Regions from separate parts of the Priestia sp. HNGD-A6 genome, predicted to be linked through region 3. Evidence: riboswitches for the same ligand, from Rfam matches in the RefSeq annotation. Region 3 holds a riboswitch; each other region holds the start of a gene.
The links. Region 3 has a riboswitch for S-adenosylmethionine ahead of SCI76_RS07035 (PLP-dependent aspartate aminotransferase family protein). Riboswitches for the same ligand answer to the same signal wherever they lie in the genome.
Positions count from the first base shown of each region.

Region 1 (7,996 bases), 840 kb from region 3:
CTATCGAAACAACGAAACCGAGAACAACTTTTGCTTTTTCATTCATTAATCCATAGTCAGAGGCTGCTTTAAATCCCCATAGCACGCCAATAATAAATACGAAAATAAAAATTCTCGGCAGCCATGTTTGAAAAAGGACTTTTTCCCAATCAACAGGCTCTTCTATTGCCTGTGAGCTTTTAGCTGCTGTTTGAGCAGGACGTTTAGTCGTCTCCTCGCGCTGTTTGGGAGGAGCGTGAACTGCTGGTCTTGGAGAATTTGTTTTATATACAAGCGACTTTAGCTTGGCTACGTCTTCTTCTAAACTGCTTATTTTTCGTTCAAGCTCTTCTATTCTTTCGTTTTCCATATTTCCTCACCCTTTCTCTTTAAAGTATTTGTGATTTTTATATGTATACCTTACAACACTTAACTATTATACCATTAAAAGGAATATTACTTAGAAACATTCTATTTTTAGCAAAAAAAAATACAGCGCCCTTTTCAAAAGAAAAGTTCGTTGTATAGGATGTGCTGCCTTTTTTATGTCACTTTCTCGCTGTATGTACTGTGAAATCCCGCTTCGATGTGGGCTACTTGAAAGCTATGATGACCAATTAAATATTTAACAATATCCACACGGTCAATTTTACCTGGCTTATTGTTCATTGCTTCTCGCACCATAGATTGAAATGTTTCTTTGCAAAACTTCTTTTCATGAAGCAGAATCGTTTCACAATACTCTTCATGGTCTCCCTCTGAAATACGATAATAATGCATTTCTTTCACCCCTTTTTAATGTTATACCTATTACATACCCCAAATATTGCTATTTTAACAAATTAATTTTATTATTCTTTATTTTTCCATTTATATATAATTTACAGCGCAACGTTTCGAAACTCATCGTTATAAATGCTAATTTGAAGACGCTGAGAAAAACGTTCTTCTTCAATGTAGGTCTCGGGCATTAATCCAACAGGATATACCCTCGGGTTTTCACCACTTCCTAATATGTATACATACATCTTTCCTTCGCTTGTATATCGAACTTTCGTCGAAATACCTCCTTGCCCTTGAAGAGGCGCATAAACCGCTCTTACATTATCTCTAATTTCTTGTACAAATCCATGTAGTTCAACATCCGAATCGTAATAGTGGTTTGCTTCATACAAGCCGTAAATACGAGACTTATCGATATCACATAATATGTTCCAAAATTCAGATAAACCTTCTTGGAACAACACTTGAATAAAATTTCGTGCAGCTTCTTGCTGTTCTTTTGTTAATTCTTTTGTTAGCGCAAACTCTTCATTTTTTAACATCTCAGTCACCTCCCTTATGTATGTAATACGACAAGAGATACAAATAACCTCTTTTTTCAGCTTATTAGCAACCAATTTATTTTGCACATTAAAAATTGAAAAGCTATCTCGACTAAGATGTCAAAATAACTTTTCAATTACTGTAGAATAATTACGTAAAATACTCGATTTTCGCATTTGGAAAATACTGATCAATGTAATATTCCAACGTCTCTCTTAATTCTTGTTCTTCATCTTTTGCGTATACATACTTTCCAATCCCGTAACGCCCCCATTTGTAGCGGCGCTCTTCTTCATTCATCTCAAGCTTTGTTTTCGGATAGTTTTTCTCAATCACTCGTTTGGCCGGCTTGGTAAAGCGATGCTGAATCATTTCAAATGTAATATCATCTCTTGACTCTTCAGGTATAGAAGCATCAAGCTTCTCAAACAGCTGACGGTATCCCTCTTGCCAACCTTCATGAATGTAAATAGGCGCCACAATAAAGCCAAGTGGATATCCGGCTTTTGCAACTTTATTAGCAGCTTCAATCCGATAATCAAGAGGAGATGTACCAGGTTCAAAGTTTTTTATAACATAATCTGCGTTTATGCTAAAGCGAAAGCGCGTGCGACCATTATGTTTAGCATCCAATAAATGATCCACGTGATGAAACTTAGTCACAAAGCGCAGTTGACCTAGTTCACTTTCCCCAAAATATTCAATCGCGCGCTTTAATGAATGTGTTAAATGATCAATTCCTACGATATCAGATGTACAAGCCGCTTCAAATCGCGTTATTTGAGGGGCTCTTTCCTGCATATATTGCTCTGCTTGACCTAATATTTCTTCCACATTCACGTACGTGCGAATATATGGTTTGCTTCCCATTGTTGTCTGCAAATAACAATAGTGACAGTGCCCCATACACCCTGTTGCAAAAGGTATTGCATATTCAGCTGACGGTTTAGATGTATCAAATTTCAAGGTTTTACGCACACCAACTACTAAAGTGGACTTGGCATTGCGGTATTTTTGCAAATCATTTTTTCCCGGTATATTACGCACTTGATTATGAGAAGTTGTTTGACGAATCTCAATTCCCATCTTCTCAAATTTTTCTTTTAATTGAACACCAAGCGGGTACTCCATTGCCCCTGGCTCAATGTATACTAATTGAGGTACAAAAGGTTTTATCATCATGTACACTTCCTTTTTTCTAATACTAATAGCGTTTGAAAAATAAAAAGACTCTATCCATGGTAATTATTTTCCACATCAAAAAAGACTCTCTATTTAAGAGAGCCTTTCGTCAATCATATTGTTCATAATCAAATATCTTGTTATACATGTTCTCTGCTTCTTCATACGTTGAATACACAGCATCATCTTCAGCTAACAAATGATAAGACTCATGCAGAAACAGCGCTTTTTCACCTTTATTTTCAGGGTGTTCAACAATTTCAGCTTGATTAATATTAGCAACGTTTGCCGTATGAGGATTTCGGTAAATAACAAATACTTGATCTCCTACTTGATATTCTTTTTTCTCCACGATCATCATCCTTTTCTTCTTTCTTTACTCGTATGATGTCCGCTTTTACTCATTTTATCCGATAAAAACACGTGGTGAGATCATCAAGAATTTATACGCTTTTACGCTCAATAAACCGAAAAGGAAGCTCAATTTTTTGAGGATCCTTGCTCCTGACTAGTTTAAAAAGCGTTTCGCCCATTTCTTTGAGAGGAAGTTCGATCGTTGTGATTTGTAAATAAGAAGAAAGCGGATGATTATCAAAACCAATAATAGCTAAATTGCCTGGAACTGATATACCCGCTTGTTCGCACTGAGCTTTTATACCAATAGCGACTTGATCGTTTGTTACTAAAAGCGCCTGAGGCCGATTTTTCATCTGCACCAATTTTTTTACCACTTTTTCACCATCTGTCACGTTCAAACAGCCTTGAAACACCCATTCCGGATGATAAGGCTCATTTATTCTTTCTACATATTCTTTGTATGCTTGCTGCCTCTGTTGACTATTTGTACCCGTCATTCTTCCAATACAGTAGCCAATATCCGTATATCCTTTTTCTTTCAAATACATGAGCGCTTTCTTAAAAGCTGCATAATGATCAACGTATACGGAGCGAATAGAACGATTTTGTACGTTTTCGCACACGGCTATCGGCCCGTACTGCTGATAGCATTCAATCGTGCTCCAGCTGCTTGCTCTAGAACAAATAATCACTCCATCAACCTGCTTTGTTTTTAGCATATGAAGCGCTTCTTCTTCTTTTTTTACATCATAGTTCGTCTGACAAATAACAAGCTGATACTGCTTTTCTAACGCTTGAGAGGCCACTCCTTCTAAAAGCAGACTGAAATAAGGATGATTAATAAAAGGCAAGACGACGGCAATCATATTTGTTTTCCCTTTTGATAAGTGAACGGCATTAATGTTTTGTTCGTAATTAAGTTCTTGAATTACTTCTTCTACCAGACGGCGCTTTTCTTCTTTTACATACGGATGATGATTTAAAACCCGTGACACGGTCGAAACAGATACACCAGCTTTTTTTGCGATATCTCGGATATTTGTCATGTTTTCACCTTTTTCTCTTGCGCTGAAACGCGTTTCATACTTTATTCTCATTATAAAGTGAAAAAGCAATAAGCTAAACCCGTTACAATCATGTTTTTATTCACTTGTATAAGGAGGTCATATCATGGGTATTTTGTTATTCATTTTATTATGCGGAATTGAAATCGGAGGAGCGGCTTATGCACTTAAACAAAATGAGACACTTTGGAAGGAGCTAGATGAAAAAAAGCCGACTGATTTTTTCAAACAGTAAAAAACCCTTAAAAAGAATGTTCTTTTTAAGGGTTTGATATTACGCAGCTTCTTTAGATGATTTTGATTTTTTATTTAAACGAGGAAAGCCAATTACAATTGCAATGATACCGCAAACCGCTGTTAACATTGGATAGAATGTAAATGGAATAATCTCAATCGGTGAAACTTTAGCAAATCCTGCTGCTAGAAGCATTTGTGCACCGTAAGGGATAAGCCCTTGAACGCTGCATGAAAACAAGTCGAGCAGACTGGCTGATTTACGATTGTCAATTGAATACTTATCAGAGATTTCTTTCGCTAACGGACCTGCTGTAATAATTGAAATCGTGTTATTAGCCGTGGCTAAATTGGTTAAACTTACTAATCCGGCGATACTGAATTCTCCGCCTTTTTTTGTTTGAATGCGTCGTGTTAATAGGTTCAATAAGAACTGAATACCGCCGTTATAGCGAATGAGTTCAACCATTCCGCCAATTAAAAGAGATAAAATAATTAATTCCGACATTCCGCCAATACCTTCTGTCACAGTTTTAGCAAGAGAAGAAAGCGTGTAGCTTCCGTCAGCTAATCCAATTACGCCGGCTAATACAATTCCTCCGGTTAAAATGCTTAATACGTTTGCACCAAATATGGCAGCAACGAGTACGCCGACATAAGGCAAGATTTTAAACCAGCTAAAATCTTTAATTTCTACTGATGACGTATTGCCTAGCGTCATTACAAGTAATAAAATCACTGTAACAATCGCTGCAGGAAGGACAATGAAAAAGTTTACTTTTAATTTATCTGACATATTTGTTTTTTGCGTACGAACTGCCGCAATGGTCGTATCAGAGATTACGGATAAATTATCTCCAAACATTGCACCACCAACAACAGCAGCAATTGCCAATGTAATGGATACATGCGCCTGCTCACTGATTCCTACAGCGATAGGCCCTAACGCAGCGATCGTTCCCATTGACGTTCCCATCGAAATTGAAATGAATGCGCCAATAACAAAGATTCCGACTACCACTAAGCTTTGCGGAAGCACAGACAGAGCTAAGTTTACCGTTGAATCAACAGCTCCCATGCCTTTAGCGACTTCTGAAAAAGCACCTGCTAAAATAAAAATAAGTACCATAATAATGATATCAGGATGCCCTGCTCCTTTAGCAAAGCGTTCCACTTTTACATTAAGTGAATCTTTGCGGTTCATAGCCAGCGCCACAATGGCTGCAATGATAATAGCTACTAATACAGGCAGCTTATAAAAATCTCCCGTTATAATTCCTGATCCGACAAACAGGACTAAAAAGACGCCCAGCGGTAACAGCGCCCAGCCGTTTCCTTTTTGTTGTTCCATTCTTAACACCTCTTGTTTACGTAATAAAAAAAGACCTCTTCTTATTGATAAGAAGAGGTCTCTTATTTGTATCATAAGATTACCCTTCTCATCTTCCAAACGAAACATCGTCTGCTGGATTTGGCACCGCACTGCGTACAGCCAGTTGCCGAGACATCGTAGGGCCAGTCCCTCCGTCTCTCTTGATAAGAAGTTTGTAGTTGTTTTAAAAATAGTCTTTCACTACTGTAATCTCTTTTTATTTAATTGTCAAATGCTATTTTAGAAAAATATATAGTGTGAAAATTCTCACATCAATTAGCTACGTCACGTTTTAAAAACGCCACCCATGCTACGCCCATAAAGAAGACAAAGTGTGCAACTAAGATGAAGATTGAAAATGGAATTGTCATTCCGTCAAACATCGTCTTCATTCCGTCCATATACTGCACAAAGTTTGTGTTGGCGAACAGTAAAAATTTCCCCCACCATAGACCAAACTGTGATACTATCCCAGTTACTGCTTTCGCCCCAATACTTACGACAATAGCTAGACTTGAAGCAAGCGCGCTGTTTCTAAATAAAGACGACAGCATGAATGCGAACGTCATCATCATAAACGTTTCCATATACGCGCTGTCATACGTAAGCGTAATGTTTTTAAGCAGCTGCGCATCTCCTTCTAGACTGGCAAATCCAAAGAACAATGCTCCCCATACAAACGAAAAAAGCAAATAGCTCAGCAAATAATACAAGCTAATTAAAATGAGCGTTATGTACTTGGACGTTAAAATCGTTGAACGTCTAGCAGGGCGAATTAAAAGAAGCTTAATGGTACCCGCTTCAAACTCTTTTGCAACCATTGATCCTCCAACAGCAAGCGCGAAAAATTGAACGAGGATCAGCATGCCTGCACTAAATGACAGGAAATTCAATATGTTGTCTTCCGTTCCTGCGCTGTTTGCCACTTTCTTCATTAAAAGAGCCATACAAAGAGTTAAAATACCGATTGTGATAAACGTGATTTTTGTACTTCTTTTGTGAAACCATTTCATGTGTTCATTTTGAATTAACTTAAGCATGGTGCTCTCCCTCCGTAACGGACATAAACGAATCTTCAAGCGTCTCATAAACAGGAGTGATTCGGTAGACTAAAATATCGCTGTCCACTAATTTTCTATTCACAGCTGGAATTTGTTCTTTCATAATCACTACATCAATACTATCGGATTTTATTGTTACTTGGAATTCTTGAGATAAAAGATCCGCTGCTTGTTGCACGTCAGATACTTCAAATTCTACATACATCCCTTGATCTTGACGATTTGGAGATAGATCTTGAACAGCTTTTAACTCGCCGTTTTGAATAATACCAACGCGGTCACATAATGCTTCCACTTCTTTTAATAAGTGGCTCGCGATTAAAATTGAAATACCTTCTTCCCTGCAGAGGGTTTGTAAATATGTACGAAATTCTCTCATTCCCGCTGGGTCTAGACCATTTGTTGGTTCGTCTAGTAAAAGCAATGCAGGCTTATGTAAAATAGCTTGAGCTACTCCTAAACGCTGTCTCATCCCAAGGGAATACGTCTTCACTTTTGCATGAATGCTGTTTTCAAGCTTTACTAGCGCAATCACTTCATCCAAGCGTTCTGCTGTGATCCCTTCATGCATATTCGCAAAGTGTTTTAAATTTTGATAGCCCGTCAGATAATCATAAAACTCAGGATTTTCAATAATCGCTCCAATTGATTTCATAGCTGATGTAAACTGTTCTTTTAAAGGAAAACCATTGACGGTAATTGTTCCCTTTGTTTCTTTAATGAGTCCTACGACGGTACGAATGAGCGTTGTTTTTCCAGATCCGTTCGGACCAAGCAATCCGAAAATCTCACCGCGCTCAACCGATAAGGATACATCATGCAAAATGGTTTTCTTCCCAATTACTTTACTGACATGATCTACTTGTAGCACTGTTTCTGTCATCATGTACATCCTTTCTTTAATTAGCAATACGCCTTCTATTGTTTCTCTTTTTTAACTATTTGTCTACTATAACCTTATTTTTGGAAAAGTAGCCCATTCAAATCATTCGTATTATCCGCTTACATTTGATAAAATAAAACAAATCTTAGTTAGAGGAGGACTTCTACATAATGAACTTAACCGTATACCTTGCCGGGCAAATTCACGATAACTGGCGAGACGAAATTAAAAACCAAGCAAAACAATTAAACCTTCCCCTTACCTTTGTCGGTCCCATGACAGACCATGACCGCTCCGACAACATTGGAGAAGAAATTTTAGGAAAACAGCCTAACGCTGTCTTAAAAGATGAAGCTGCTTCTCAAATTAATAATTTACGCACACAGGTTCTCCTTAAAAAATCTGATGTGGTCATTGCTTTATTTGGTGAAAAATACAAACAGTGGAACAGCGCAATGGATGCGGCAACAGCCATCGCATTAGATAAACCGCTAATTTTGGTTCGCCCTGAAAAACTGCATCACCCGCTTAAAGAACT
Region 1 covers NZ_CP138621.1:544,807-552,802, forward strand. The annotation lists gene SCI76_RS02820 (DUF2339 domain-containing protein) at 1-349, opposite strand, end outside; gene SCI76_RS02825 (hypothetical protein) at 523-759, opposite strand; gene SCI76_RS02830 (hypothetical protein) at 861-1,304, opposite strand; gene splB (spore photoproduct lyase) at 1,456-2,484, opposite strand; gene SCI76_RS02840 (transcriptional regulator SplA domain-containing protein) at 2,597-2,845, opposite strand; gene SCI76_RS02845 (LacI family DNA-binding transcriptional regulator) at 2,931-3,890, opposite strand; gene SCI76_RS02850 (hypothetical protein) at 4,015-4,143, shown strand; gene SCI76_RS02855 (Na+/H+ antiporter NhaC family protein) at 4,183-5,493, opposite strand; SAM riboswitch class I at 5,579-5,685, opposite strand; gene SCI76_RS02860 (ABC transporter permease) at 5,787-6,554, opposite strand; gene SCI76_RS02865 (ABC transporter ATP-binding protein) at 6,547-7,458, opposite strand; gene SCI76_RS02870 (YtoQ family protein) at 7,629-7,996, shown strand, end outside.
Region 1: it holds a riboswitch for S-adenosylmethionine, as region 3 does, so the genes downstream of both, SCI76_RS02855 (Na+/H+ antiporter NhaC family protein) here and SCI76_RS07035 (PLP-dependent aspartate aminotransferase family protein) in region 3, are expected to answer to the same signal.

Region 2 (7,996 bases), 1.7 Mb from region 3:
CCGATTTTTCCGACATTCCAATTGCTGCACGGTGACGTGTTCCCAACTTTTTGTTCGTTGAAATAATAGACGAGAGAGGTAAAACATTAGCAGCTGAAATAAGCTGATTATTTCTAATTAGGACGGCTCCGTCATGTAAGGGTGTCCCTGGATAGAACAGTGTCTCAACTAGCGTAGCGCTGACAGGAGCTTGAATAGGCATTCCTTTTTGAATAAGAGGATCAACATTTTGTTCCCGTTCAATGACAATTAAAGCGCCGTGACGTTTCTCAGAGAGGTTATGAATAGCTAGGGACAGAGCAGCGTATTCAAATGTATAAGGCGATAAGTAATGACGCAAGTAATAAGAGGCGGCCGTAGCTTGAACATCTTGAAATAACCTTCTCATCTCCTCAAAATCACATAAAATACAATGATCACTCGTGTCTAAATGTTTAATTAAATTAGAGGCTTCAGTTGAAATCTGCTGTAAATATGTTCGCACATTATTTTTAATTGTATCGTCTAATTGAAAGGGTTGTCTCTCCATCTTATATAGCTCCTATCTGTCAGTCAGTGTTATCTGTAATGTGTGCTAATGTGAGTGAATTATCCGTAAAGCTCATAAATCCGTTATTAATTTTATAGAGAGATTTTGCATTTTATTTAGCAAGAGAACATAAAAAGTCGGGGAAAAAAGAAAGCGTTTTATAAACTGATATGTTCACATTTGGGTTAAATTTACATATGTTGTTTTAAATAAAAGTATAGATATTTCTGTGAATTTAAAGTATAGTTTTCTTATCGGATATATAATTTTTAATGTTGACAAATATTCTAAATATGCTAAAATTTTTAAAAAATGCTTATCAAGAGTGGTGGAGGGATCTGGCCCGCTGAACCCCGGCAACCTGCTTAGCAAGGTGCTAATTCCAGCAAAGTGTGTATCATTTTGAAAGATAAGGTGAAAATTATTGCCTACCCAGTCTTTCAATACGGAAGACTTTTTATTTTGATATAGCGCAAGAGATATTTTGAGGAGGGACAACGATGACTGTAAACCCCGACTTAAAACAAACCTTTGAACACGCCGAAGCAAAGTAAGAATTAAATAGTTTCGCTGACTAGACACACTAGAGGCGGTTTTATCCAATTCTAGTGGGTAAAACCGTCTTTTTTTATTGGATAACGCGGATAACTAAGAATTGGAGTGGAGAAAATGGCAGACTTATATACGTACGAAAACTGGAGCGATACATTTCCAGAGTTCGACAGTAAAGATGAAACAAAAGGAGCCCTTTCAGCATTGCAGTGGGCGTATGATACCTACGGAGATTCAATTATTTATGCGTCAAGCTTTGGGATCGAAGGAATCGTGTTAATTGATTTAATTTCAAAAGTGAAAAAAGATGCTGAAATTGTCTTTTTAGATACAGGGGTTCATTTTAAAGAAACATATGAAGTGATTGATGCAATTAAAGAACGCTTCCCTGATTTACGTATTCATATGAAAAAGCCGGATTTAACTCTTGCAGAACAAGCTGAAAAACATGGAGATGAGCTTTGGAAGAGTCAGCCTAACCTATGCTGTCAAATTCGAAAAATCATTCCGCTAAGAGAATCCCTTGCTCCTTATGATGCGTGGATTTCTGGTTTGAGACGTGAGCAGTCTGAGTCTCGTGCCAACACGAATTATTTTAATAAAGATGAGAAATTCAAGAAGGTGAAAGTTTGTCCGTTAATTCATTGGTCATGGAAAGAAATTTGGCGTTATGTGTATAAGCATGATTTGCCATACAACAAACTTCATGATCAAGGCTACCCAAGTATCGGCTGTGAGCCCTGTACCGCACCTGCCTATAATGTAGACGATTTACGTTCAGGAAGATGGGCAGGTACACAAAAAGTGGAGTGCGGATTACACGAATCTTAAATACGAAAGAGCTGAATAAATGATGCTTTTATATGTTGCCTTTATCATTGCGCTTTTTTTTGCAATGAATATTGGGGCAAGCGGTGCAGCAGCTGCTATGGGCGTTTCATACGGCTCCGGTGCAATTAAAAAGCGAAGAGTGGCCCTGTTCATCTGTGCTGTAGGAATTGTGCTCGGAGCTGTTACCGGAGGCGGTGAGGTGGTAAAAACCATCAGTTCAGGTATCATACCTGAAAAACTGCTGTCAGTAGAATTAGTTATTATCATTCTGGCTGCTGCAACGCTGTCACTCTTTTTCGCGAATTTGATTGGTATCCCTTTATCAACAAGTGAAGTAACAGTTGGCTCAGTTGTTGGAGTAGGGGTAGCTTATCAATCTCTGTATGTAGAAAAACTTTTAATTGTCATGTCTTTTTGGATTATTGTTCCGCTAGTTTCATTTGTTATTGCTTTTTTGATTGGGAAAGTGATAAAGCGCAGAGCGCATAAAAAAGAAGCAGAGGGAAAGTGGAAAAGAGTTTTAACGATTTTAGTTATTGCAACGGGATTCTTTGAAGCCTTCTCAGCTGGAATGAACAATGTGGCAAATGCTGTCGGTCCTCTAGTAGGAGCTGGATTAATGGATGCTACAACGGGTGTCATAGCAGGAGGATTGGCGGTGGCGCTCGGAGCTCTTTTACTAGGAGGCCGAGTTATTGAAACAAACGGAAAAAAAATTACTCGCTATTCTGTAGGAGAAGGCTGTATTATCTCGGGTACTGGTGCTTCTCTTGTTACAGTCGCTTCACTGTTTGGTTTGCCAGTACCGCTTACACAGGTCACTACGTCTTCTATTATTGGAATAGGCGCAGCGAAAACGGGATTTACGAAAGAACAGCGAGAAGTGGTCATTCAAATGTTAAAGGTTTGGGTGGTATCCCCTGTATTTTCACTCGTAATCTCATATGTTCTTGTGAAATTAGTACTTGAAAGCGACTTATATTCATTTGTGGTGCTAGCTAGTGGATGTATTGCTACAGGAGGTATTCTAAGCTTAGCTAGAACGACTAGAAGAAAAAGAGCAAGCCTGCAGTCGGAAAAAGAAAAAATGACTGCGTGATTCAAGTGCTTTTTATTATATTGTGTTAATTACTTAAGGAGGATTTTACAAAATGACAACAATTCAAGCACACGGTGGAGAATTAATTAATTTATATCAACCAACATATGACTACACGTCACTAACAAAAGAAATTGAAGTAGACAACATGGCTCTAAGCGATTTAGAACTAATTGGAATTGGTGCTTATAGCCCAATTACGGGGTTTTTAGGAGAAAAAGATTATCAATCAGTTGTTGAAAATATGCGTCTAGCAGATGGAACTGTATGGAGTATTCCTATTACTCTTCCCGTAACAGAAGAGCAGGCTAAAGAATTAAACATTGGCGACAAAGTAAAACTAGTTCAAAGCGGTGTGACATATGGTGTTTTAGAAGTTTCTGAAGTATATACGCCAAATAAAGAAAAAGAAGCGGAAAATGTGTACCGCACAGCAGAACTTGCCCACCCTGGTGTGAAGAAAATGATGGAACGCCCAAATGTATATGTAGCAGGTCCAATCGTACTTGTAGAACGTACACCTAAAACGCGTTTTGAAAAGTATTACCTAGATCCAACTGAAACAAGAGCAGCATTTGAAGAGCGCGGTTGGAAAACGGTTGTTGGATTCCAAACTCGTAACCCTGTTCACCGTGCGCATGAGTATATTCAAAAAACAGCATTAGAAATTGTAGACGGCCTGTTTTTAAATCCACTTGTAGGAGAAACAAAGTCAGATGATATCCCAGCAGATATCCGTATGGAAAGTTATGAAGTACTTTTAGAGAACTATTATCCTAGCGATCGTGTAGCTTTGGCAGTTTTCCCTGCTGCAATGCGCTATGCTGGACCTAGAGAAGCTATTTTCCATGCAATGGTTCGAAAAAACTTTGGATGCACGCATTTCATTGTAGGCCGTGACCACGCTGGTGTTGGTGACTACTACGGAACATATGATGCACAAAAAATCTTCAGTAACTTTACGGCAGATGAATTAGGAATTACACCTTTATTTTTTGAACACAGCTTCTACTGCAAGAAGTGTGAAGCGATGGCATCAACGAAAACATGCCCTCACAGCAAGGAAGATCATATGATTCTATCTGGTACCAAGGTACGTGAAATGCTTCGTAACGGAGAAGTGCCACCAAGCACATTCAGCCGTAAAGAAGTAATTGAAGTGTTAATTAAGGGATTAGCAAAACAAAAAGTATCTTCAAAATAAGGAGCGGTTGAAGTGAGTAAATCAACAAACATTACGTGGCATGATGCTGGAATTACAAAACAGGAAAGACGCGAGCAAAATAATCATCACAGTTTTGTATTATGGTTTACGGGCCTTTCGGGTTCAGGTAAATCTACCGTAGCAAACGCAGTGGCAAAAGCGCTTTTTGATAAAAATATTCGCAATTATGTATTAGATGGTGACAATGTTCGTTTTGGCTTAAACAAGAATTTAGGGTTTTCTGCTGAAGATCGTACAGAAAATATCCGCCGTATCGGTGAGGTTTCTAAGCTGTTCGTAGACAGCGGTCAAGTGGTACTAACAGCATTTATCTCTCCATTCCAAGAAGATCGCGCTCAAGTGCGTGAGATCTTAGAGGGGAATGAATTTTTGGAAGTATACGTAGAGTGTCCGTTAGAAGAATGTGAAAAAAGAGATCCAAAAGGCCTTTACAAAAAAGCAAGAAGCGGAGAAATCCGTGATTTTACAGGAATTGATTCTCCCTATGAGTCACCTGCTAATCCTGAAGTAACAATTAATACAAGTACACAGTCTGTAGAAGAATGTGTACAAACTGTTATTGAATATTTATCTAACCGAAAATTCATCTAAATGACAGCGGACTTTGTCCGCTGTTCTAATTCAAATTAAAATTTGGGAGCGCTGCGGAGACGTGGAAATGATGGAAGGGTGAAAGGCATTCATGGGGAAAGTATATCTAGTCGGTGCAGGACCAGGAGATCCAGATTTAATTACATTAAAAGGGTTGAAAGCAATTCAGCAAGCAGATGTTATCTTATATGATCGTTTAGTGAATAAGGACCTGCTGGAGTATGCTAAAAGTGATGCTGATATTATTTACTGCGGAAAGCTTCCAAACTACCATACCCTCAAGCAAGAAACAATCAATAACTTTTTAGTGAAATTCGCTAAAAAGGGGAAAATTGTAACGCGCTTAAAAGGCGGAGATCCATTTGTTTTCGGACGCGGAGGGGAAGAAGCAGAAGCTCTCGTGCAACAGGGCATTTCATTTGAAATTGTTCCAGGAATTACATCAGGTATCGCAGCTGCTGCTTATGCAGGAATCCCTGTCACTCACCGGGAATACAGCGCAAGCTTTGCTTTTGTAGCAGGACACCGTAAAGACAGCGAGCATGATGCAATCAAATGGGATAGCCTAGCCAAAGGTGTAGATACTCTTGCCATTTATATGGGAGTGAGGAACTTACCGTACATTTGCCAACAGTTAATGGAACATGGAAAAACCTCAGCTACGCCAATTGCATTGATTCACTGGGGCACATGTGCGGACCAGCGCACTGTAACTGGAACTCTTGGTACAATTGTTGATATTGTTAAAGAAGAACAAATTGAAAATCCCAGTATGATTATCGTTGGTGAAGTTGTAAATTTTCATGACCGATTGAATTGGTTTGAGAAGACTGGACAGCATTACTATTCGTATGCACAAGAAGCTTACTAAAGAGGTTGATTATATGGATGCAGTTTTATATGTTTGCCATGGCAGCCGCGTAAAAGAAGGCGCTGATCAGGCAGTTGCTTTTATTGAAAGATGTAAAAAAAATCTAGATGTACCGATTCAAGAAGTTTGTTTCCTAGAGCTAGCTTACCCTACTATTGAACAAGGATTTGAAGCGTGTATTGAACAAGGTGCTACTCGTATTGCCATTGTGCCGCTGCTGTTATTAACAGCTGCCCATGCAAAACATGATATACCTGAAGAAATACACAAAGTATATGAACGCTATCCACAAGTAGAAGTACTGTACGGAGAACCGTTCGGCGTAGACGAACGAATTGTTGATATCTTAGTAGAGAGAATCAATGAAACCAATGTGGATAAGCATGAAGATTCGATGGTATTGCTGGTCGGCAGAGGAAGCAGTGATCCTGCTGTAAAAAAAGATTTTAACGAAATAGCTCAACTGCTAAAAGGTAAAGGAGCTTTTAAAGAAGTGAGCACATGCTATTTAGCTGCCGCTGCCCCTAATTTAAAAGAAGGCCTGCACCTTGCTAAACAAACTTCGTATAAGCAAGTATTCGTTCTCCCGTACCTTTTGTTTACCGGTATTTTAATGAACGAAATTAAGGAAGAATTGGAGCAGTTATCAACAGATGACCAGCAGTTTATCTTAGCAAACTACCTAGGTTATCATGATGGACTTGCACACATTTTAAGTCATCAAGTAAAAACGTTATTATCGAGCAGAGGAAATCAATACGATGTATACCGTTATGCTTGATTTAAAGGATCGTTCGGTCTTAGTAGTTGGAGGCGGAACAATCGCAACTCGTAGAATTAAAGGTTTTTTACAAGAAGGAGCAGCCATTACAGTGGTTGCTCCAACTGTTTCAGCTGAAATAAATGAGTGGGAAGCTAAGAATCAGCTGTGTGTAAAAAGAAAAAAAGTAGGAGAAGAAGACTTACTTAATGTTTTTTTTATTGTTGTAGCTACAAATGATAAAGCTGTGAATAAGTTCGTTAAGCAGCATATTAAAAATGATCAGTTGGTTAATATGGCCAGCGGTTTTTCCGATGGAAATATTCAAATTCCTGCACAGTTTTCTAGAGGGAGATTATCGCTGGCAATATCCACAGATGGCGCTAGTCCTTTGTTGACAAAACGAATAAAAGAAGAATTATCTTCGAATTATGATGAGAGTTACACACAGTATACACAGTTTTTGTACGAATGCCGAGTTCTTATCCACAGATTGAATGTGTCAAAGAGCCGTAAACATGAGTTGTTAACAGAAATTATCGATGATCAATACCGGCTGTCTCTAGTAAAACAGAGGGAATTTTTACAACAGATTGAAAATGTATAAATAAAAAAACGGCCAATTGGCCGTTTTTTATTTATACATTTTCAACTTCAATGCTACGAATACCGCTGATTTTTTGAATCTCGTAATACACTTCTGTAGTAGGACGCTGATTATTAACTGACACTTTCATACGTATATATAATTCATTGGTGTCTAAATCTTTGATTCGAATATTTTTTATTGTAATATTCTTTTCTCTAATGCTGTTAGTTGTATCAAAAATATTGTGCTTATCAGCCAGCTTAAGTTGAAGAATAAGCTCTTTCTCGCGCAGTTGCCTAGGCCCTAGAATAGTAATAAGGAAAGGGAGAAGTTCAACGCTGATGATGAGCAGTACAACTCCGGTAATAGCTTCGGGATAAAACCCTGCACCTACAGCAATACCTATACCTGCTGCCCCCCAGATAATAGCGGCTGTTGTAAGCCCAGAGATGCTGTCATTTTCTTTTCGTAAAATAACACCCGCTCCTAAAAAACCAATTCCAGAAACAATTTGAGCAGCCAGACGAAGCGGGTCCATTGTGACATGATCACCTTTATTAAAAATTTGAGAAGACTCAATCGAAACAATCGTGAGTAAACAGCTAATAATGGAAATTACGAGAGATGTTTTTAAACCAACAGGCTTTCGTTTTAGTTCCCTTTCAATTCCAATAATAAGACCAAGTACAGCAGAAATACCTAATTTGAGCAACATTTCATTTTCCATTATTTTCACCTATTTCAATAGACATTGTTGTTTATATCTGTATGAAAGAAGAAAAACAGATATGTATCAGTATAGTAAACTTTTCTTCATAATGACAGGTGAAATTCGAAAAAATCTGATTATTTATAAAGCGCTACGATCGTTTCTTTTAATTTATATTTTTGAATCTTGCCGGATGCCGTCATGGGAAAGTCGTCTATAAAATAAATATGTTCGGGAATT
Region 2 covers NZ_CP138621.1:3,120,377-3,128,372, forward strand. The annotation lists gene cdaS (sporulation-specific diadenylate cyclase CdaS) at 1-529, opposite strand, end outside; SAM riboswitch class I at 843-945, shown strand; gene SCI76_RS15875 (phosphoadenylyl-sulfate reductase) at 1,199-1,912, shown strand; gene SCI76_RS15880 (inorganic phosphate transporter) at 1,932-3,011, shown strand; gene sat (sulfate adenylyltransferase) at 3,064-4,215, shown strand; gene cysC (adenylyl-sulfate kinase) at 4,228-4,827, shown strand; gene cobA (uroporphyrinogen-III C-methyltransferase) at 4,919-5,698, shown strand; gene SCI76_RS15900 (sirohydrochlorin chelatase) at 5,712-6,479, shown strand; gene SCI76_RS15905 (NAD(P)-binding protein) at 6,460-7,065, shown strand; gene SCI76_RS15910 (MgtC/SapB family protein) at 7,097-7,774, opposite strand; gene SCI76_RS15915 (AMP-binding protein) at 7,894-7,996, opposite strand, start outside.
Region 2: it holds a riboswitch for S-adenosylmethionine, as region 3 does, so the genes downstream of both, SCI76_RS15875 (phosphoadenylyl-sulfate reductase) here and SCI76_RS07035 (PLP-dependent aspartate aminotransferase family protein) in region 3, are expected to answer to the same signal.

Region 3 (7,996 bases):
AGACATTGTTGCAGGATGCGTGAGAATGGATTCAACTGCACCTAGACTAACGCCAATTGAAGCTAATTTGACTCCTTGTAAAATATGTCGTGCTACTTCTTCATCCTGCACTTGGAAAGAAATCATAGCTCCGTATCCATTTGCTTGTTCTGAAATGAGTTTGTGGTCCGGATGACTTTTTAAGCCTGGGTAGTATACACGGCTCACTAGAGATTGTTCTTCAAGCCACTTTGCAAACTGCAGCGCTGTTTTTAACTGCTGATCTAAACGAACTTTTAATGTCTTAATTCCTCGAAGCAGTAAAAAACAATCCTGTGGCCCCAAGATAGCACCAAAAGCATTTTGTACAAACTTTACTTCTTCCGCTAGCTTTTCATCGCTTACTACAACTAAACCGCCAATGACGTCACTGTGGCCGCTGATATATTTTGTAGCACTATGAATGACAATATTTACACCAAGGTCAATGGGCTGCTGCAGATAAGGTGTTAAAAACGTGTTATCCACAATTGTAAGGAGATTGTGCTCCTTCGCCAAACTTGCTACTGCTTTAATATCCGTTACCTGTAAAAATGGATTTGAAGGGCTTTCGATATAAATAGCCTTCGTATCTTTTGTAATAGCTTCTTCTACTTTCTCAACCTTCGTTGTATCAACAAAAGTTGTTTTGATACCAAACTTTGAAAATAATCGTGTTAATACACGATATGTCCCGCCGTACGTATCGTGTGAAACTAAAATTTCATCTCCTGATTCAAAAATAGATAACACCGATGAAATAGCAGCCATACCTGATGAAAAAGCAAAACCAGCGTATCCATTTTCTAGCTGAGCAATAGTGTTTTCTAAAGCCTCACGCGTTGGGTTTCCTGAACGAGAATAGTCATAGCGGCCGTTGTTCGTCTCATCTTCTTGATTAAATGTAGATACCTGATAAATAGGTACGTTAACCGCTCCAAAATGACCGTCAATTCCTGTATTTGCATGAATTAAGTTCGTACCAAATCTATGTTTATTATTGTTGGTATGCATCAAATGCCTCCTTCAAATCTTTAATTAAATCATCTGCGTGCTCAATTCCAACTGATAATCGAAGTAAACAGTTTGTTACTCCGACACGATTTCGAATTTCCTCAGGAATGTCAGCGTGTGTTTGACGAGCTGGGAATGTCATTAAACTTTCCACGCCTCCTAAGCTTTCTGCAAATGTAATAACTTTAACATTTTCTAAAAGTACTGACACGATGTCAGGGTGTGAGACAGCAAAAGAAATCATGCCTCCAAATCCAGTTGCTTGTTTCTTCATGATTTCATAGCCCGGATGTGTTTCAAGACCAGGGTAATACACTTTTTCCACGAGATCATGAGCAGTAAGCCAATTTGCAATTTTCAGTGCGTTTTCGTTATGTTTTTCCATCCGAAGCGCTAGCGTCTTAATACCGCGCAATAACAGCCAGCTATCCTGTGGACCTAAGATTGCCCCAGCTGCATTTTGATAAAAACGAATTTTTTCTCCTAAGCTACTACATCGAGCGACTACAAGACCAGCAACAACATCATTATGACCCCCAATGTATTTGCTTGCACTATGTATCACAATATCTGCTCCAAGCTCTAAAGGACGCTGATAGTAAGGGGACATGAATGTATTGTCAACGATAGTAAGCAAATCATGCTGTTTAGCTAACGCAATTGCTTCTGACAAATCAGTCACGTGCATCATTGGATTTGTAGGTGTTTCAATAAATAAAGCTTTCGTGTTGGGACGAAGCGCATCTTTTACTTGCTCGAGATGGGCTGTGTTGACGTACGAAACAGTAATTCCTTGCTCTGAAAAGATTTCATTTAGTACTCGGTACGTTCCTCCGTATAAATCCTCTGATACAATTAAATGATCTCCGTTTTTAAATAGTGCTAAAACTGCCATTACACCCGCCATTCCTGAAGCGAATGCTACTCCTACTTCTCCTTTTTCTAAAGCAGCAATTGCTTCTTCCAATGCTGTACGAGTAGGATTTGCCGTACGTGCATAGTCAAATCCTGTACTTTGCCCTAAAGCAGGATGAGCAAATGTTGATGCTTGGTAAATGGGTGTTGTAATAGAACCTGTTGCAGGATCACGACCTACTCCTGAACGAACTAATAAAGTTTCAATTTTCATCTATTTCTCTCCTTAACTCAAAATAAAAAACACTCTTCACAGATGGAAGAGTGTTCGTTTATACACGATTTCTCTCATCTGTTAGAACAATACTGATGTTCCACAGGAATTAGCACCGTTCAAATGAATGATTCATTTGATGGTTGCCGGGCATCGCAGGGCCAGTCCCTCCGCCACTCTTGATAAGAGTTCTATATAATTGTTGGTGGTTAACGTTTGTTGTTACTAACTTTAATAAAGATTTTCTTTATTGTCAACATAATTTTCTAAAAAATTTAAATCATCTCATTTGTTTATTCAATATACTTGTCCTGATAAGCACATAAAAAAAGAGACGACACCAAGGTCTCTTTTTCTAAGGCAAGTGCACAGATTTTACGTGAGCTAACTTCCAATACATACTTTCTCCATTTGCCGTAATTAGTTCAACAATATTGTTAGAAACTTCTTTAAGTACACCAATCTTTTCTGATTGATCCCCTAAATCTAATACGACCAGTTGATTTTCATATTTTTTAAGCTGCTCTTCAAAGTTTCTGACAAAAGGTGCAGAGGCGGGCCTTACGGGGAGCTCTTTGTCACTTAAAGAATAAGGGGTTAACTCATTACTGTAAGGGGTAAGCCATTTCAAATGATGCAGAGAAACAAAGACATTTTTATACACTGGAGAATAAAACACAAGATAATCATTCAGCACGCTTGTGATATAGCCATGCAATGATTTCCCTCCCGTTACATAAATTTCAATAAATTTCCCTTTTGCCTGCTGTAAAATATTACGATAAGAAATCCGCTGGCTTTCTTCTATTAAATTTTCTTCTATTGTCCGTAAAGGCGTATAATCTTCTTCTGAAACTTCTCGCAAGCGATGTATGTGTAAAAGAGGAATATACAAATAATCATGTCCATTATATAAAACCATTACATCTAACCCTAGATCAACAAGTTTTCCTATAAACGTTGTTTTCCCTGATATATCGACTTCAACAATTTTATCAATATAATGATTCATACTCATTCTCATTCTCCTCCTTTTTCCTATATGATAGAAAAGGTGCTTTATAAGCACCTTTTACGTTCCAGTTCGTCATGCTTTCCAACGATAATTTTTCGTTTTAATAACTTTTTCACCTGGTGTTGAAGAGCGTGAACCCGTACGGCGACCTCCCGAGCGATCGTCTGTGCGACCTCCTGTACGTCTTCCTGTACGTCTTCCGGTACGGTCTCCAGTACGGCCATCCGTGCGACCTCCGGTTCTATCTACAGTAGTTGATTCTTGCACAGAATCTTCTTCATTTGTATCTCCATTTTGCTCAGAATTTTCTTCATTTTGCTTGAAAGATCCTTTTGATCCTAAGGCAATGGTTTTTACGTGTCTTGGTTGTAAACGTAAAACTTGATTATTTTGTACAAGAGTAAAGTTCCCATTGCGACTTTGAACTAACACACCTTCTACAGCCTCTGGCCCTCCACCGTTAATAGCTACCCATCTATGCGAAAACTCTTCAAACAGTTCATTGAAACTTTTCGCTTTAATATACTCAGGTGTTTCTTCAACTAATAATGGGTTTTGCGGAACAACAGGCGTATTTTTGCTTACAACTTCACTTACACTCTTTATGTGCTCTACATTGATATAAACGACGCCGTCATCTTCTGTTAGTAATACGACATACGCAGATTCAAATGAGCCTAATACATCAAGGATCTTACCCAATTTTTTCTCTGGCCCTCCTTGATTTATTTGCACTTGTTTATCTTTCATCAATAATAAAGTGCCTGCAAATGTGTTGGCTCTGTGCAGTTCTACTTCACTATTAAATCCAGAAAATGTTTGCGCGGAATTAGACTTTGTATCCTCTGTAATGCTTTTAACATGAGCGAGCTGGTAATAAATAAATGTATATTGCTGTTGTGGAATAAGCTGCGCCGGTTGATTATTTTGCTGATTGTTATTTTGTTTTGTTTCAAGAGCAAGTGTTAAATAATCTGATTGAACGTCGATTAAATATCCCGTTTTAGATTCAGGCCCCCCGCGATAGACAGTTACTACTCTCCCTTTTAATGGTTTAAAGTGGGCAGAGTAGCCCGTGCTTTCAGATTGTTGAACTTTACGAGCGCGACTACGATTGGCATTTTGAGTTTGGTCTTGATTTTGGTCGTAGTAATAGTTACTCATTATTTTTCCTCCTTATTAATTGTCCTTATTGGTCATTCATAATGTATATATACGTATCATGTACAGCTATTGTCTTCCTGCATTTGCCTATTATTCTTAAATTCCACTTTTGCCTATCAGTCTAGTAAAATTCAAAAATCAAAAAGATGACTTTTAATGTACGCTGTTCGGTCTTTTACGAAAGAAAGCATAAGGTCTGGTTCCTTATGGAATTGCTCCAAGTTATCTTTTACGTAAGGATCTTTTAATACATATGGAGCAATATAATCATGCAGTTGATAAATGATTGGTTTCATGTATTCTATTGTAAATTGATTATTTAGAACATTGTTCATTTTTTTAATATATCGCTTTTTAATGCTGTTCACCGCCAGTAATCGAGCTGTAAGCGTATTAAATCCTTGTGCACGTACATAGTCTCCTTCCATTACTTTTCCATTTACATCTCTTCCCCAAGTTGCATCATAATCCCATGGAATCAGTTCAAAGCGCCCGCTTTCATGATTTAGATAGAGCGCATAGTTATGGACAAAACCGTCGTAATTCTGCATACAAATAATACCGACTAACCAAGATAAGTAGCGGTCGACGTTCAGGTACTTCTCAATATTCTGTTCGAATTCTGTATTTGTCCATGTATTAAGATTAAATATAAACTTTTCTAATTTTTCCTCGTCTCCTTCTCTCACTGCTTTATCTTCATATCCAGATAACAAAGTTGTTTTTGGCTTTTTATCCAAATCGCTCATCAAAGAAAAATTAGCATCTCCGTCTACTGCATAAAATATAGATCCATCCGCTAAATTTCTTTTTTTCAAAAATAGTTCATCTACCGATTCGAGCTGAAGATATATTCCTTCATTTTTCCCATTAATCTTAAGAGTGACAAACTGAGAGTGGGGAGATAAAACATCTAAAGAAGAGAAAAAATCGAGGGACAATTTGTTGCGCATAAGCGATGGATCTTTGTATTCAGCGTTTAGGTGTATTTCTTTGGCGCGCTGAAATATTTTCGGAGAATAAAATTCAATATAATATGACTTTTTCTTCATCTTCCGAATATGGGAGCCTCTTAGGAGCAAATCAATATCGTAGCGTTTTTTGTTAAACTTCATCGTTGCCTGAACCGCTTCTTCTGACCAAATATCTCTTTGCATTTCCTTTAAATCTTTTACATTCACAAACAGAGCGTATTGAGGGATTTCTTTTTGCTTCATGATTCGACCACCTTTCTTCAATTATTAAAGTATATGAAGGGTAAATTCTCCATGATACCCCGCAGCATCAACTATTTCCGCAAACTCCACTTTTGACTCATATCAAGGACAAGCATCATCGCGTATTCTATTAATGCAAGACCTAGTCCAATTGACAAGGAGGTTTTTGTATTGCATATTACACCTGAAAAAATTAAAGAGGCTGCTGAAGCCCTAGAATGTACAGAACTGAAATCTTTTATGTTTCAAGAGCCAACTGCCGGTCCACTAACAAAGCCACGTCGCTCTTCTCGTAGCACTGGCCGCAGCTCTCGCCGTTCTACCCGCGGTACGCGTCGCTCTTCTCGCCGCTCTCGTCGTTCTACTCGCAGCTCTCGTCGCTCTTCTCGCCGCTCTCGTCGTTCTACTCGCAGCTCTCGTCGTTCTACTCGCCGTTCTCGTCGTTCTACTCGCCGTTCTCGCCGTTCTACTCGCCGCTCTCGCCGCTCTCGTCGTTCTACTCGCCGTTCTCGCCGTTCTACTCGCCGCTCTCGCCGTTCTACTCGCCGCTCTCGCCGTTCTACTCGCCGCTCTCGTCGTTCTACTCGCCGCTCTCGTCGTTCTACTCGCCGCTCTCGTCGTTCTACTCGCCGCTCTCGTCGTTCTACTCGCCGCTCTTAATTTCTCTAAACACTCATCTTTATTGCAAAAAAACGCCGAAGAACTACGAATGTCTTCGGCGTTTTTTTCCACTTATAGAAGGTGCACATTTGGAAATATACTAAGATGGAGCGTTATTCATTTTACATAGAAATAGAAAAGGAGAGCTTTTATGAAAAAAAATAAGCATCGAATTTTAACTTCATCAACCACAGATGTCGAAGAAATCAAACGTTTAAATGCGCAGTCTGGACTAACTTACAATGAAGTATTTGCACTTCTTGGAGAAACCTATTTGAAAAATCAAAAGAAAAAATAGTAAGCAGGGACTAGAAAACACCTTCTAGTCCTTATACTTTGAAAATCCCGGAAAATCCTTTTACTAAGGATGTTAATTGGTTCATAGCTCCCATCATCTGCCCGGCAGTATTCATCATCTTGTTCATATCGTAATTGCCATCACTCGATTTAAACTGAGACATTAATGACTGAAATTGAGATGGCTGAGGCTTTTGCTGCTGAGCTTTAGGGTATGGATTAAAAGGCGCACCTGCATTATTGTACATGGGCTGCTGGTACATTCCGTTCATATAGGGAATTTGCTGAGGGCCAAAAGGCATTTGTTGCTGAGCGTAAGGATGTTGCGGCATATAAGCTTCCGTCCATGGCTGCTGGTGATACTGTGGAAATGGATGCACCTGACTTAAATCAAAACGTTCTGGTTGATGTTGCTCATAATACGGATAGTGCTTACTTGTATACATGCAAAATCAATACCTCCTTTTTAATATTACATAATATATAGTATGTATGCAGAAATAAGAGGTGACGTTCGTCTACTTGTACTTTTGGAGAACGTATTCAAAAATATGTAGGTTTCTGTCGAAAGTTTAAATTTTTCAAAAAAACGAGATTATTCAAATATATGGTACGATAAGAACAAGTGATACTACGATACGTAGTGGCACAAATGGGGATTAGGAGGGAATTTACATGTATGTGAACGAACTTCAAGAAGCTTTTATAGCGGTGAAACAGTATGAGCCGCAGTCAAGTAATGAATTACTCGATTTTGCTCAGCAGCAGTATTTAAAAGGTTTTTTAACTCCTATGAATTACAAAGCCGCTGTACGTGAACTCGAACAAATTGGAGCTACTAAGCCCGATTTTAGTGCACAAGACGATTAATTTTTTTTACTACCACCGAGAAATCGGTGGTTTCTTTGTTTCCTTTAAAGTGGACACATACTTCTTTTTTGACTTGTTTATACTATAAAAGCTTTAACGTAGTATTCAATAAAGGAGGTCTATCTCATGAGTCGTGGAAAACATTTTGATCACAAAAAACAGGGACAAAGTGCAGTAAATAAAACAAATAACGCCGTTGCTTCTAAACATACCGAAAAAGTTGATTATCATATCGATACAGTCGCTTCACAAGATCACCCAGCTGTTTCTATCCAATCTCAAAAAGATTTTGATTAACTTTTTATTGATCATGATAAAAAGAGGCTGGGACATAACAAAAATGAATCCAATCTAGAAACGAACAAATGGGATACATGAGCTGAATCGCTTATGACACCGCAGTTGATCTCCATGCAAGGCTTCGCTTTCCGCGGGCGGTCGATGAGCCTCCTCGTCGCTTGCGCTTCTGCGGGGTCTCATCTGTTCCACTTTTCCCGCAGGAGTCTTTGCCTTGCCCTCAAATCAACTACTCGAAGGAACGAAACAGATGAAACCTATGCTAATAATCAAAAAAAACGAACTACGAATCAAAAAAATGATCGATAGTTCGTT
Region 3 covers NZ_CP138621.1:1,381,009-1,389,004, forward strand. The annotation lists gene SCI76_RS07030 (PLP-dependent aspartate aminotransferase family protein) at 1-1,032, opposite strand, end outside; gene SCI76_RS07035 (PLP-dependent aspartate aminotransferase family protein) at 1,016-2,161, opposite strand; SAM riboswitch class I at 2,233-2,350, opposite strand; gene SCI76_RS07040 (hypothetical protein) at 2,517-3,179, opposite strand; gene SCI76_RS07045 (hypothetical protein) at 3,249-4,340, opposite strand; gene SCI76_RS07050 (CotH kinase family protein) at 4,472-5,560, opposite strand; gene SCI76_RS07055 (CotG/ExsB N-terminal domain-containing protein) at 5,729-6,217, shown strand; gene SCI76_RS07060 (hypothetical protein) at 6,369-6,515, shown strand; gene SCI76_RS07065 (YppG family protein) at 6,547-6,960, opposite strand; gene SCI76_RS07070 (YppF family protein) at 7,190-7,384, shown strand; gene SCI76_RS07075 (hypothetical protein) at 7,511-7,681, shown strand.